2 linked regions of the Actinospica robiniae DSM 44927 genome follow. The protein of the gene in region 2 interacts with the protein of the main gene of each other region in a pairwise test. Links are inferred from orthologs where the notes say so. Each region holds a gene or a part of one and is shown on either strand. Other genes may lie near its edges.

Region 1 (6,780 bases), 1.0 Mb from region 2 along the record:
TCCGGTCGGTAAACTGGCGGGGAACGACGCGAAGCGACCAGCGAGGGCAGGGGCAGTACTGTGGCGATCCGACCGATCCGGCTCTTCGGCGACCCGGTGCTGCGCACGCCCGCGGAGCCGGTGGTGGACTTCGACAAGGAACTGCGCAACCTGATCCGCGACCTGACCGAGACGATGATCGACGCGCCCGGATCCGGACTCGCCGCCCCCCAGCTCGGCGTCTCGCTGCGGGTGTTCACCTACCACGTGGACGGCGTCACCGGACACCTCGTGAACCCGAGCCTCGACCTGTCCGAGGAGACCCAGGACGGCAACGAGGGCTGCCTGTCGATCCCCGACCTGAGCTTCCCCTGCACCCGCGCGCTGCGTGTGGTGGCGAAGGGCTTCAACGAGCACGGCGAACCGGTCGAGCTCGAGGGCAGCGAGGTACTCGCGCGCTGCGTGCAGCACGAGACCGACCACCTCGACGGCATCCTGTTCGTCGACCGGCTCGACCGGGAGCAGCGCAAGGCGGCGCTGCGCGCGATCCGCCAGGCGGAGTGGGCCGGGCAGGCCGTCCGGGTCAAGCAGTCGCCGCACGCCACCTTCGGCGCGGCTCTCTAAGCCGCGTGGCCGGCCCCCGGCCGCCACGCGCCGCCGACTGACGCGGCGTCGGAACCGTCACCCCCGCTCAAGGATCGAGGCACCGGAAACCATGCGCGTGATGTTTGCGGGCACCCCGCAGCCGGCCGTCCCCTCGCTCGAGGCGCTGCTCGCCTCGTCCCGGCACGAGGTCGCCGCCGTGCTCACCCGCCCCGACGCCCCGGTCGGCCGCGGCCGGCGGCTCGAGCCCTCGCCGGTGCGCCGGCTGGCCGAGGAGCACGGCATCGAGGTGCTCACCCCGGCCCGCCCGCGCGACCCCGAGTTCCTCGCCCGGCTGGCCGAGCTCGCCCCCGACATCTGCCCCGTCGTCGCCTACGGCGGGCTGATCCCGCTCGACGCGCTGCGCATCCCGGCGCGCGGCTGGGTGAACCTGCACTTCTCGCTGCTGCCGGCCTGGCGCGGCGCGGCCCCGGTCCAGCACGCGCTGATGGCCGGCGACGAGATCACCGGCGCCTGCACCTTCGAGCTCGAACAGGGCCTCGACACCGGCCCGATCTACGGCACGATCACCACCGAGGTGAGCCGCACCGACACCGCCGGCGACCTGCTCGAGCGGCTGTCCGTGGACGGCGCGCGGCTGCTCGTGGCCACCCTCGACGGCATCGAGGACGGCGAACTGCGCCCGGTCCCGCAGCCGGGCGACGGGATCTCGCTGGCGCCGAAGATCACGGTCGAGGACGCCCGGGTGGACTGGAAGATGCCGGCCCAGTTCATCGACCGCCAGGTGCGCGCGTGCACGCCCGCGCCGGGAGCCTGGACCACGCTCGGCGGCGAGCGGGTCAAGCTCTTCCCGCTCACCCCGCTGCCCGGAACGAGCGAGGTGGAGCCCGCCCGGATCGTCGTGGACAAGCGCGGCGTGATCGTCGGCACCGGCTCCGGCCACACCGTGCGCCTCGGCGACGTGCAGCCGCAGGGCCGCAAGCGGATGAACGCGGCCGACTGGGCCCGCGGGCTGCGGCTGACCGATGAGACCGCGTACTTCGCCTAGGCCGTGGTTCGAAGACACGGCCAAGGCCGATGACGGTCGCGAATAGCCGGTAAGATCCTCTGATGCGTACTTCCGATCCGGCCCGCCGAGCCGCCTACGACACCCTGCGCGCGGTCTCCGGGCACGACGCGTACGCCAACCTGGTGCTGCCGGGCATCCTCAACGAGCGCCACCTCGACGCACGCGACGCCGCGTTGGCCACGGAGCTGGCGTACGGCACGCTGCGTGCCCAGGGCACGTACGACGCCATCCTGGCCGAGTGCGTGGACCGCCCGCTGGCCCAGCTCGACCCCGAACTGCTCGACCTGCTGCGGCTCGGCGCGCACCAGCTGCTGGCCACCCGGATCCCGCCGCACGCGGCCGTGGCCGCCACGGTGGACCTCGCCCGGGAAGTACTGCACGAAGGCGCCGCCCGGATGTCGAACGCGGTGCTGCGCCGCGTCGGCCAGTCGGACTTCGACGCCTGGCTCGACCGGATCGCGCCGAACCCGCAGGACGATCCGGAAGGCTACCTCGCGCTGTACCGGGCCCACCCGCGCTGGATCGTGTCAGCCCTCTGGGACTCGCTGGCCGCGCACCGCGGCGCCGAGACCGCGCACGAGGAGATCGACGACCTGCTGCGCGCCGACAACGAGCGCCCCGGGGTGACTCTCGTGGCCAGGCCCGGGCTGGCCACGGTCGAGGACCTGCTCGATGAGGGCGCCGAGCCCGGTCGGTTCGCGAGGACGGCGGCGTATCTCCCGCACGGCGACCCCGGCCGGATCGAGGCCGTGCGCCGCGGCCGCGCCGGCGTGCAGGACGAGGGCAGCCAGCTCGTCGCGCTCGCACTCGCCGAGGCGAAGATGGAGGGTGTCGACGAGCTCTGGCTCGACCTGTGCGCGGGCCCCGGCGGCAAGGCGGCGCTGCTCGCCGCCACCGTCGCGGAGCGCGGCGGAAGGCTGATCGCCGCCGAGCTCGCCCCGCACCGGTCCCGGCTGGTCAAGCGCGCCCTGCAGCCGATCCCCGGGCTGCACAAGGCGATCACGGCCGACGGCACCGTGCCGGCCTGGAACAGCGCGTCGTTCGACCGCGTCATCGCCGACGTGCCGTGCACCGGTCTCGGCGCGCTGCGCCGGCGGCCGGAAGCCCGGTGGCGGCGCAGCGCGGGCGATGTGGCACTGCTGGCGGAGACGCAGAAGAAGTTGCTGCACTCCGCCCTCGACTCGGCCCGGCCGGGCGGCCTCGTGGCGTACGTCACGTGCTCGCCCCATCTCGCCGAGACACGTGTCGTGGTCGACGACGTGCTGCGGCGGCGCACGGACGTCGCTCGCGTGGACGCGCGCCCGTACCTGCCCGGCGTACCCGAGCTCGGCGACGGGCCCGACGTGCAGCTGTGGCCGCACGTACACGGCACCGACGCGATGTACCTGGCGCTGCTGCGACGAGAGCGCGCGTGAGCGCGTAGACCGCGGGGGAGTGACGGCTCGACGTCGCCTCCCCGCATCTGACGCGTCATCGGCAGGTATGGGCGCGCGCGTACGGGAGAATGGGAGCCATGGCCGTACAGATCTCGCCCTCGATCCTCAACAGCGACTTCTCCCGCCTCGCGGACGAGGTGGCCGCCATCTCCCCGGCGGCCGACTGGGTGCACGTCGACGTGATGGACAACCACTTCGTGCCCAACCTCACGCTCGGCCTGCCGATCGTCGAATCGCTGGTCTCGGTCTCCACGCTGCCGTTGGACTGCCACCTGATGATCGACGACCCGGACCGCTGGGCCCCCGCGTACGCGGAGGCCGGCGCCCGCTCGGTCACCTTCCACGTCGAAGCCGCCGCCGCGCCCATCCGGCTCGCCCGGACGCTGCGCGCCGCCGGCGCGAGGGCCGGCATGGCGCTCAAGCCCGCGACCCCGATCGAGCCGTACGAGGACCTGCTCTCGGAGCTCGACATGGTGCTGATCATGTCGGTCGAGCCCGGCTTCGGCGGCCAGCGCTTCCTCGAGTCGGTGCTGCCGAAGGTGCGCCGCACCCGCGAGGCGATCGCCCGCCACGGCGGCCAGATCTGGCTGCAGATGGACGGCGGCGTCTCCACCGAGACCATCGAGCGCTGCGCCGACGCCGGCGCCGACGTGTTCGTGGCCGGATCCGCCGTCTACGCCGCCGAGGACCGCGACCGCGCCGTGCGCGAGCTGCGCGCCCTGGCCGAGAAGGCGACGTCGGCGTCGGACTGGGCCTGCGCGCACTGAAGACTGGCCGTATCGAGAAAGCGCGGGCTGCGCGCCGTTCGCAGAGAGCTGCGGCTGACTCCGGCGGAGCCGGGGCGTGGCGAGATTCCGCCGGTACGCCCGCGCCCGCCGCGTCGTGGGTGAACGGCGGCGGGCACGGTTCTCAAAGCGCGAGCTCGGCTCGTAGGCGGGCCCACGGGATCGGAAACGGAAGCGCCCCGCCGAGGCGGGGCGATCCGTCAGGACGCCAGGTCGTCGAACTCGCCGTCCTTGGCGCCGGCCAGGAAGGCACCGAGTTCGTCCCGGTTGAACAGCAGGACCGCCCCGTCCGGGAACCGCGAGTTGCGTACCGCCACGAGATCGGCGTCCGCGACGGCGAATTCGACGCAGTTCCCGTTGGCGCCGCTGTACGAGCTCTTGCGCCAGGCCATCTTCGAGTTCTTGCTCATGATCGGCAGCCTTTCGATGTGCGTGCACCGTATGTCTGCAATTGCATGTGCTCTGTGCAAGAACCTAGCATGCATGGCGTGATCACAGAATCCCGCTGCGTGAAATTCACCGATGCGGATGACCTGACGGCGTTCCCCTGGCGACGATCGGTGACGTACGGCGCGGGCACGGCAGCGGCCGATCAGTCCGTTTAGGCAGCACAGGGAAGCGGAACCGACTGAGTCGATCGGCCGGCCGGTATGGCACAAACGTACGATCCTCGCGCGGCCGGATAGGAACGCGGGTGCGGCCGTGCGGTGACTGCATATATGCGGACGCTGACATCTGGCGGCGCGCGCGTCAGGGCCACACGCACGGGTGGGCGCGCGTGTAAGCGGGCGCACGCGGGCGCGTGTCCGGGCACGCACAAGGGCGCACGGATGGGTAGGCGAGCGCGCCAGGGCCCGATCGACGCCCCGACCGTACGGGGGGCTGCGTTCCGGCGTCGCACATCGGCGCCTGGCGCGTCCTGCGCGGCCCGCTACGGTCGCCTGGCGTGCCCTGTATCCGTGTCCTGTCTGCCTCGCGGCCGCCACGCGGCGCCACACGACCGCAGCAGCGGCCGGCCGCTGCCGCTCGGCACTGCCTGTGCGGGCGGCTAGAGCTCCATCCGCATCTTCGCCAGCAGCTGGCGGCTCGCCCGCGGCGTCTCGGCATCGACGACCAGGCGGTCGAAGGCTCGTCCGTACACTTCGATCTCGTCCGGGCGCTCCAGGTACAGCGCGCCGGTCAGATGCTCGATGTAGGCGATGTCCGGCAGTTCCGGTTCGGCGAAGCGCAGGATCGAGAACGCGCCTTCGGCGACGTAGCCGCTGCGCGAGAACGGGATCACCTGCAGGGTGATGTGCGGCAGCGCGGTCAGTTCGAGCAGCCGTTCGATCTGCGCCTTGAGCACGTGGACGCCGCCGAGGGCCCGGTGGAGCACGGACTCGTCGATCACCATCCACAGCTGCGGCGGGTGCGTGCCGTCGAGCAGGCGCTGGCGACGGAGTCGGAGCTCGACCATGCGGTCGACGTCGTCGAACCCGGCACGAGGGTGCCCGTGGGTGACCACGGCGCGGGCGTAGTGCTCGGTCTGCATGAGTCCGGGTACGAACTGCAGTTCCCAGCTCTGGATCCGGGCCGCCGCCTCCTCGAGGCCGACGTAGTCCTCGAACCACTTCGGCATCCGGTCGTTGTAGCGGTGCCACCAACCGGTCTGGCGCGACTGCGCCACGAGCGAGACGAGCTGCGCCCGCTCCTCCGGATCCGTCAGGCCGTAGAGCGTGAGCAGGTCCTCGACGTCCCGCTCCTTGAAGCTGATCCGGCCCGTCTCGAGCCGGCTGATCTTGGAGGCGGAGCCGCGGATGCTGTAACCGGCCTCGGCGCAGCTGATGCCGGCTCGCTCCCGCAGTCTGCGCAGCTGGTTGCCCAAGATCAGTCGGCGCACCGACGGTCCGGCCCGCCCCGCACTGCCCTCCGCGGCCATCCCCGATCCTCCTGACGCGAACAAGGATTCGCTATTCGGCGAACGTGTGTGGGTATCTACGCTAAGTCAGCTTCGCGCCGAATGCCAGCGCCGTACGGCGCCGTTCACGGTTTGCGGGCGACCAGGCCGCCGATGCACTGCGCCGTGGGGCTCGGCGTCTTGAGCTGAGGGCCGTCGGGCCACCACTGGTAGCAGGGCACGAGCCCGGGCCCTCGGGTGGCGTTCGGCTTGACGATCTCGAGGCCGGGCAGCATCGCCTCGATCTCCTCGCGCGTGCGGAAGCGGCCGGCGCCCATGGGCCCGTGCACGAGGATCTCCTCGATCCGCTTGGCCACCTTGGTCAGCTCGGGCACCTCGGGGTCGTAGAAGTGGCTGAAGACGACGTAGGAGCCGGACGCGAGGGCGTCGATGTACTGCTGCATCAGTGCCGGCCCGCCGTCACCCTCAAGGTGATGCAGGGTGCCGACATGGAGCAGAACCGCCGGCTCGGAAAGATCCAGGTACTGCGCGACCAGGGGATGGTCGAGGACGGTCGACGGCGAGAAGATGTCCGCCTCGGCGATCACGACCAGTTCGTCGTCCTCGAGGAGGGCTCGACCGTGGGCCAGCACCACCGGATCGTTGTCCACGTAGACGATGCGGGCCTCCGGATTGGACCGATGCACGATCTGGTGCGTGTTCTCCGTGGTGGGCAGCCCCGACCCGCAGTCCAGGTACTGCTCGATGTCCGTCTGCGTGGCCAGGAAGCGGCATGCGCGGTTGAGGAAGCGACGATTGCCCTGGGCGATGTCGGCAGCTTCCGGCACCACCTCGAGGATTCGATCCATCACCGCCCGGTCGACCGAGTAGTGGTTCTTCCCCCCGAGGAACCCGTCGTAGACCCTGGCGATGCTCGGGCGGTTCGGATCTATCCCCACCGGAACCCGACGCGGCGTTGCGTCGGCTACTCCCTCGGGCATGTCCACCTCGCACACTCTTCGATTTTTTCCA
Region 2 (7,097 bases):
CGATGAACGACGCGTACTCCGAGTTCATCGTGCGGCACGTGCCGAGCGGGATCCCGCCGGCCCGCACCACCGTGTTCACCGGCCTCCCGCACGCCGAGATGCTGGTGGAGATCGACGCGCTCGCCGTCACCGACTGAACAACCCGTCAGCGCTCACCGTGGAAGGCTCATCGAGCATGCAAGGAATCGAACTCACCGTCGGCACCTACACCGGCGGACCGAACCAGACCCGCGGGATCGGCCGGGCCTGGGCCTCGGCCGACGGCGCCACGCTGGAGTCGCGCGGGCAGGTCACGCCGTTCGCCGACCCGTCGTGGCTGGTGCGCGGCGGGAACGCGCCGGCCGGCGGGGAACTGCTCTACGCAGTGGACGAGGGCCCGGTCGGGCGGATCGCGGCGTTCGCGGACCACGGGGCCGGCTGGTTCGAGCCGCTCGGCGAGGCGATGCCCACCGGCGGCGCAGAGCCCTGCTACGCCGCGCTGGTCGGCGGCGGCCGGTTCCTGGCCGTGGCGAACTACGGCGACACCGACGACCGCGGTTCGCTCTCGCTGCACCGGATCGAGCCGGACGGCTCGGTCGGCGGCCAGACGCACCTGGCCGCGTTCGAGGGCCGCGGCCCGCACCCGCAGCGCCAGACCGGCCCGCACGCGCACATGGTGCGCGAATCGCCGGACGGCAGGTACATCCTCGCGGTGGACCTGGGCACGGACTCGATCCGCACCTTCGTGCTGGACCCGGAGCAGGGCTCGCTGGAGCAGGTCGCGCGCTCCTCGTTCCGGCCCGGCTTCGGCCCGCGCCACCTCGTCTTCCACCCGGCCGGCGGCTACGCGTACGTCATCGCCGAGCTCGGCTTCACCGTCGCCGCGTGCACCTACGACGCCGAGCGCGGGGAGTTCTCCGTGCTCGGGGAGGTGCCGGTGCTCGAGAACGGCGTGTCCGGCGAGGACTTCCCCTCCGGCATCGTGATCAGCGCGGACGGCCGGTTCCTGTACACCGCCAACCGCGGCCGCGACGAACTGCTCACCTTCTCGCTGGCCGACCCGGCCAAGCCGGAGCGGATCTCCACCCTGCCGATCGGCGGCGCCTGGCCGCGCGACATCGCGCTCTCCCCGGACGGCACGCTGCTGCTGAGCGCGAATCAGCGTTCGGACGCCATCACCGTGTTCCGGCTCGATCCGGCCACCGGCGTGCCCGCGCCGACCGGCGCGAGCATGAACGTCTTCGCCCCCGCCTGCCTGCTGATGCGCGAGATCGAGGGCTGAGAAACCCGCGGACGGCGGCGCGGCGCGATCGGCCGGCCGCGCCGCAGCCGGTGGCCGGCCGGTCAGCCGGTCAGCACGCGCTGCTTGGCCGCGGCGAATTCCTCGGCCGTGAGCAGGCCCTGGGAGAAGAGCGAGCCGAGCCGCTCGAGCTGGCCGACCGCCTCGTCGTCGAGATCAGGCTTGGCCGCCGGCTGAGCCGGCTGGGCGGTCTGCTGCGCGGCGGCGGCCTGCTCCTGCGCCGCCGCCTGCTGCCGGGCCTGATGCTCCATCTGCCGGCCGGCCACCCGGTTCGAGACGGCGGTGGCGGTGCCCGCGATCACGGCCGTGCGCGCGGCGGTACCGATGAGCCCCGGGCGTCCGCCGCGGGCGAGTCGTCGACCGATCATGCTCTCCTCGTCCTCCCGTGGTCACGGTGCCACCGGGCGCGCCCGGTCGGCGCGGGCCCGGTTCAGATGCTCGAGGCCTTCATCCCGATGGCCGCGAGGTCGCGTTCCACCAGCGGTCCGGGCACGTGCTCGTGTGCGACGACGGTGCCGCCGGAGGCGAGCACGGCCCGCTTGAGCGCCCGGGTCGCGGTGTTCTCCCAGACCAGCACGGCCGCGGTGCTCCCGCTCGGCAGCTCCTGGCCCACCAGCAGCAGGTCCTCGTCGCTGAGCAGGCCGTGGATCTCGCCGGTCAGCTCGGAGAAGGCGTCCGCCTCCGTGGCCCCGAGCGACTCGAGCTCGACCGCCACGATGGTGCCGTCGCCGGCCTTGCGGATGAACGCGAGGTCGAGGATCTCCACGGCGCCGTCCTCGACCAGGGCCTGGATCGGCGGCACCACCGTCTCCGCCGGCAGCGTGCCGGGAAAGTCGATCACCATGTAGTCGACCTGGTTGACGTCCATCTGCCCGCTCCTCGCGCTCCGCTGCGGCGCCTGTGCGCTCCCCCGCATCCTGCGTCGGGCCCGGCCGCGGTGCCACCGAGCCGACCCGTCCGGGTGGCGCGGCGCCCGCGCCGGAACCCACTCGGACCGGCCGCCTCGCGCCGGGGCCGGGCCCGACGCAGGCTCGGAAGGGCGAAGCACGCCGCCCAGCGAGGGAGCCACCCGATGAGCCAGTCCGCGCCGCAGCAGCAGCCGCCGCGCAACCCGCACCACACCGCGGCCAACCCGCTGTCGGCCGGCGGGGTGTACCTCGCCGTCGTGCTGCTGATCCTCCAGGGCGTGCTCACGATCCTCGAGTCGGTGGCGGCGATCGCCCGCGACGGCGTGTACCTCCACTTCGGCGTCTACGCCTACCGGTTCAGCATCACCGCGTGGGGGTGGATCCACCTCGTCCTCGGCGTGCTGCTGCTCGCCTCCGGCATCGCGCTGGCCATGCGCCGGCCGTGGGCCCGGATCGCCGCGATCGTCATCGCCTGCCTGCACATCGTGGCGAACTTCCTGTTCGTGCCCTACCAGCCGCAGTGGTCGATCGTGCTGATCGCGCTGACCGCCTTCATCCTCTGGGCCCTGTGCGTCAACCCGCGGGCGGCCGGGCGCGACTGAGGAACGGGTCCGACAGACTGTCCGGATGGACCGTCAGTCGATGGATCAGCGCACTTACACCCTGCCCGGAAAGGTCCTGGTCGCGCCGAAACGCCATGTCGAGCACGTCATCCGCGACTTGTCCGAGACCGAGTACCTGCGCCTGATGCGATTCGTCCGCAGAGTCGCCCGAGCGGTCGAGGCGGCGTTCCCTATGACGAGCAACAGTTTCACGCGCTCATGACCGAGAACGGCGTGCTCAGAGAGCCCCGGTACGATGCGATGGACGCTGCTCGACTGCTGAGGCAGGCGATGACTCTGGGGGAATGATGGGCGACCGCGATCTCGAGTTCGACGTGCTGGTGCTCGGCGGGGTGGGCGTGGACACGATCGTTCGGGTGCCGGAGCTTTCCATACCGGCCGGGGACTCGGTCTGGGTGCCGCCGGTGCGGGACTACGTGGCGCACTCCGGTAACGGGGTGGCGCTCGGCTTCCACGGGCTCGGCCTGCGCACGAAGTTCCTCGACCTGCTCGGCGAAGATGCTCTCGGCGCGATGGTGCTCGCCCGGTACGCGGAGACCGGCCTGGACTTCAGTTATCTGCCTGCGCCCGACGGTACGCCGCGGAGCGTGAACCTGGTCGACGCGGGCGGGCGGCGGTTCTCGTTCTTCGACGGGCGGCACCCGGAGGGCACCGAGCTGCCGGCCGAGTTCTATCTGCCGGCGCTCGCCAAGGCCCGGCACGTGCACGTCGCCGGCCGGGCACTGGGCGCATTCGAGCACGCCCGGCGCCTCGGCGCGTCAACATCAACTGACGTGCACACGTGGGATGGTTCTGCGGCATACGGGCTCGGATATGCGCTGGAGGCAGATCTGGTCTTTCTCAGCGCGGCCGGCGCGGGCGTAACGGCGCGCGGAATCGAACAGATCATGGACTCGATCCTGGCGCGGGGCCGGGCCTCGCTGGTCGTCGCCACCGACGGCGAGCACGGCAGCCTGGTGCTCGATCGCTCATCCGGGCAGCTCCAGCGGTACCCGATCGCCACGCCGGAGCGGCCGGTGTTGGACAGCAACGGCGCCGGGGACGCCTACAGCACCGCCTTCCTGAGCCGCTACTTCGCCGGACGTCCGCTGCCCGAGTGCGCACTGGCCGGCGCGGTATCGGGGGCATTCAGCTGCGGAGCGCACGGCACCTGCGAGGTGCAGATCACCGAGGCCGAACTGGCCGGCGCAATGACCCGGGCCGCGCTGGCACCGGAATGGGCCGCACTGCTCGGGTAGCCGGAGCGCCGTGCTCCTGGGGCGTAGTGGCTTGTTGGGGCGGAGTGTCGTCGTGGTGTGGGCGGCCGCTTCGCGTCGCCCTGTTTGTCTGACCACCCGCCCACCCGTTGCGTTGGCGGGTGGGCTGCGGTTTCAAGATTTCGCCTCCGGCTGGGGCCTTCCCTCGGAGAGTGCCGGAGTCCGTGGGGTCGCGTGGTTGGTGGGGCGGGCTGAGGTTGGGGGTGGTTGGGTTGCGGGGGTGTGCTCTCTCCTCGGTCGGTCCCCGGAGGCAATCAGGAACCTGCCGGGAGGTCAAGCGGCGGAGGTCTCCGTTGATGGTGAATCATGCATCGCGCCGCTTGACCTCCCGGCAGAACCCTGATCGGGCTTCGCCTGCCCGACCGAGGAGAGAACCCACCCCCTGAGGAAGTGGTGCGAGCTCCGCTCGGGCCGAATCCCGTCCCGGGGCCCGGCCGCGCTCGATCCGGAAGAATCCTGCATCACCCTGATCCGAGCATCCCGATCCTCGGTCCGCGCGAAGAGGTCGGCGCTCGGGTCGCGCTTACTGCTGAATCCTGCATTGCCTTGGTGCGACCGGCCTCGATCCCTGACCTCGCGGCAGAATCCCGCAGGCCAGCCGTGCCCGATGCGGAAGGATTCTGCATCACCCCGTTCCGATGCACCCGGTGCTCACGCACTGCACAGGATCGCGCGGCCCGGCCGCACCCCGAGGACTCTGCTGGCGAAGTCGTGGTCTGATTTTGTGGCAGGCTGGGTGGTCGTGTCGGCTGGGTGATTGAGGGGCTTGTGGTGTTTCGTCCTGTGCGGGCTGGTGGGGTTCCGGCGGCGACGGCCGCGTTGGCGTGGGCGGTGCATCCGAAGGGCACGGGCGAGATGCGGGTGCGTGATGCGCTCGGGCCGTTGTTCGCCGATGAGGATTTCGAGCACGAGCGGTTCGCCGGGATGTTTGCGGCGCTCGGCCGGCCCGCGCTTTCGCCGGGGTTGCTGGCGATGGTCACGGTGTTGCAGTTCCTGCACAACCTCTCGGACCGGGAGGCGGTGGTGGCGATGGCGGACCGGATCTCGTGGAAGTACGCGCTGGGCCTGGATGTGGCTGAGACCGGGTTCGACGCGTCGGTGCTGGCCGAGTTCCGGGCCCGGCTGGCCGAGCCGGGGCGCGCGGACGCGCTGCTCGATACCGTGCTGGACAAGCTCAAGGCGGCCGGGCTGGTGCGCGCGGGCGGGCGGGCGCGTACGGACTCGACGCATGTGCTCGCGGCGGTGCGCTCGCTGGGCCGGGTCGAGATGCTCGGCGAGAGTGTGCGTGCGGCGCTCGAGGAGATCGCGCGGGTCGCTCCGGAGCGGGTCGTGCCGCTGCTGGCGCCGGGGTGGGAGGAGCGGTACGGGCGCAAGGTCGAGACCTCCCGGCTGATCGGGCGCGGGCGGGGCAAGGCCACGATGGAGGAGTTGGCCGGGCGGTTCGGCGCGGACGGCTCGCTGCTGCTCGAGACGCTTAAGGCGGACCCCACGGCCGGGTGGGTCCTTAGGCTGCCGCAGGTACGGCTGCTCGCCCAGGTCTGGGAGCAGCACTTCGAGCGGAGTGAGGGCGGCGGATGGGTGCTCAAAGCCGTCACCGACCTGCCGCCCGCGGCCGAGTTGCCGATCTCTCCGTACGACCCGGATGCCCGCTACGCGGTCAAACGCGCGAGCGGGTGGGAGGGAGGCAAGGTCCACCTGACCGAGTCCTGCGACGAGGATCTCCCGCACCTGGTCACGGATGTCGCCACGAGCGCGGCGACCGTGCAGGATTCCGCGCAGACAACTGATATCCAGGAACGGCTCCTGGCGCGCGGGCTGGGCCCGGGCGTGCATGTGATGGACGCCGGGTATCCCACCGCCGCGAACCTCATCGCCGCGGCCGGCCACGGCATCACCCTGATCGCGCCGGTCACCGTCTCGAGCGGGCGGGGCGCGAAGACCGGGACCTTCAGCCCGCGCGAGTTCGAGATCGACTGGGACACCGGGCGCGCCCGCTGCCCGGGCGAGAAGGTGAGCAACCCGATGCGCGGGCAGAAGAACGGGCTGGTCGCCTTCAGCTTCTCCCGCCGCGACTGCACACCCTGCCCGCTACGCACCGCCTGTCTGAGCGCGCCGGCCCCTCGGCCACGCGTGCTGGTCGTTCACCCCCGCGAGCCCTACGAGGCCCGCATGAACGCGATCCGCACCCAGCACACCCCAGAATGGCAGAAGGTTTATAACCAGCGCGCCGGTATCGAGGGCACCATCTCCCAGGCCGTACGCATCAGCGATCTACGCCACTCCCGCTACCGCGGGCTCCCCAAAAACCACCTCCAAAACGTCCTGACCGGCATCGCGATCAACATCAGACGCCTCGGCGCGCACTACGCGCCCACCCAGACCAAACCCCGCCGACCCACCCGTATACAAGCCCTCTACGACACCCACCACATCGGCAAACCCGCCTAACCAAACCACCCCCGACTTCGCCAGCAGAGTCCCCCGAGGGGAAATCCTGCACCGTCTTCGGCCACACCCCGTCCACCACCCCTCCTGTCACAAGTCCCGATCCCCGTACGCTTCCATGCTAGACGCCACTACTGACAAAAACCATGAATCCGGCCTTTGCCGGTTATAGAGAATTCCGGACACTTCCGGGGAACTCGGGCGCGCTCCCCGGCGTTGAAACAGTAGAGAACAAAAGAGCGGGCCAGCACGGCGATGCAGGATCCTTCCGCGTCGAGTGCGGCCAGGCCGCCCGGCCCGAGCGCAGCTCACGCCGATCCTCAGGGGGTGGGCTCTCTCCTCGGTCGGGCAGGCGAAGCCCGATCAGCGTTCTGTCGGGAGGTCAAGCGGCGCGATGCAAGATCCAGCATCAGTGGAAGCTACCGCCGCTTGACCTCCCGACAGGTTCCTGATTGCCTCCGGTGCCCGACCGAGGAGAGAGCACGCACCCGCAACCCGACCACCCCGAACCCCAGCCCGCCCCACCAACCACACCACCCCACAGACTCCGGCATCTCTCTCCGAGGGAAGGCCCCAGCCGGAGGCG

What was found.
Region 1: the proteins of ACTRO_RS38245 (region 2) and rpe interact in binary tests that used the Escherichia coli proteins (3 or more experiments, as listed by UniProt). The link is inferred for Actinospica robiniae DSM 44927 from one-to-one orthologs.

What each region holds. Positions count from the first base shown.
Region 1 is NZ_KI632511.1:7,850,502-7,857,281, forward strand. The notes cover bases 2,163-5,009. They hold rpe (ribulose-phosphate 3-epimerase), read left to right. Parts: upstream 2,163-3,164; coding sequence 3,165-3,854; downstream 3,855-5,009. Other genes in these bases: ACTRO_RS33900 (RsmB/NOP family class I SAM-dependent RNA methyltransferase), read left to right, coding at 2,163-3,066; ACTRO_RS33910 (DUF397 domain-containing protein), read right to left, coding at 4,073-4,282; ACTRO_RS33915 (helix-turn-helix domain-containing protein), read right to left, coding at 4,921-5,009. Also shown: def (peptide deformylase), read left to right, coding at 61-603; fmt (methionyl-tRNA formyltransferase), read left to right, coding at 695-1,630; more of ACTRO_RS33900, read left to right, coding at 1,693-2,162; more of ACTRO_RS33915, read right to left, coding at 5,010-5,790; ACTRO_RS33920 (SAM-dependent methyltransferase), read right to left, coding at 5,895-6,749. UniProt on the Escherichia coli protein: Catalyzes the reversible epimerization of D-ribulose 5-phosphate to D-xylulose 5-phosphate.
Region 2 is NZ_KI632511.1:8,893,609-8,900,705, reverse strand. What follows is about bases 2,203-5,071. They hold ACTRO_RS38245 (carbohydrate kinase family protein), read left to right. Parts: upstream 2,203-3,094; coding sequence 3,095-4,048; downstream 4,049-5,071. Other genes in these bases: ACTRO_RS38240 (IS1182 family transposase), read left to right, coding at 4,922-5,071; ACTRO_RS38250 (HIT family protein), read left to right, coding at 2,830-3,012; ACTRO_RS38255 (DUF7144 family membrane protein), read left to right, coding at 2,352-2,789. Outside these bases: ACTRO_RS38275 (RidA family protein), read left to right, coding at 1-137; ACTRO_RS38270 (lactonase family protein), read left to right, coding at 176-1,261; ACTRO_RS38265 (SHOCT domain-containing protein), read right to left, coding at 1,324-1,647; ACTRO_RS38260 (DUF6325 family protein), read right to left, coding at 1,710-2,147; more of ACTRO_RS38240, read left to right, coding at 5,072-6,514. UniProt on the Escherichia coli protein: Catalyzes the ATP-dependent phosphorylation of fructoselysine to fructoselysine 6-phosphate. Functions in a fructoselysine degradation pathway that allows E.coli to grow on fructoselysine or psicoselysine.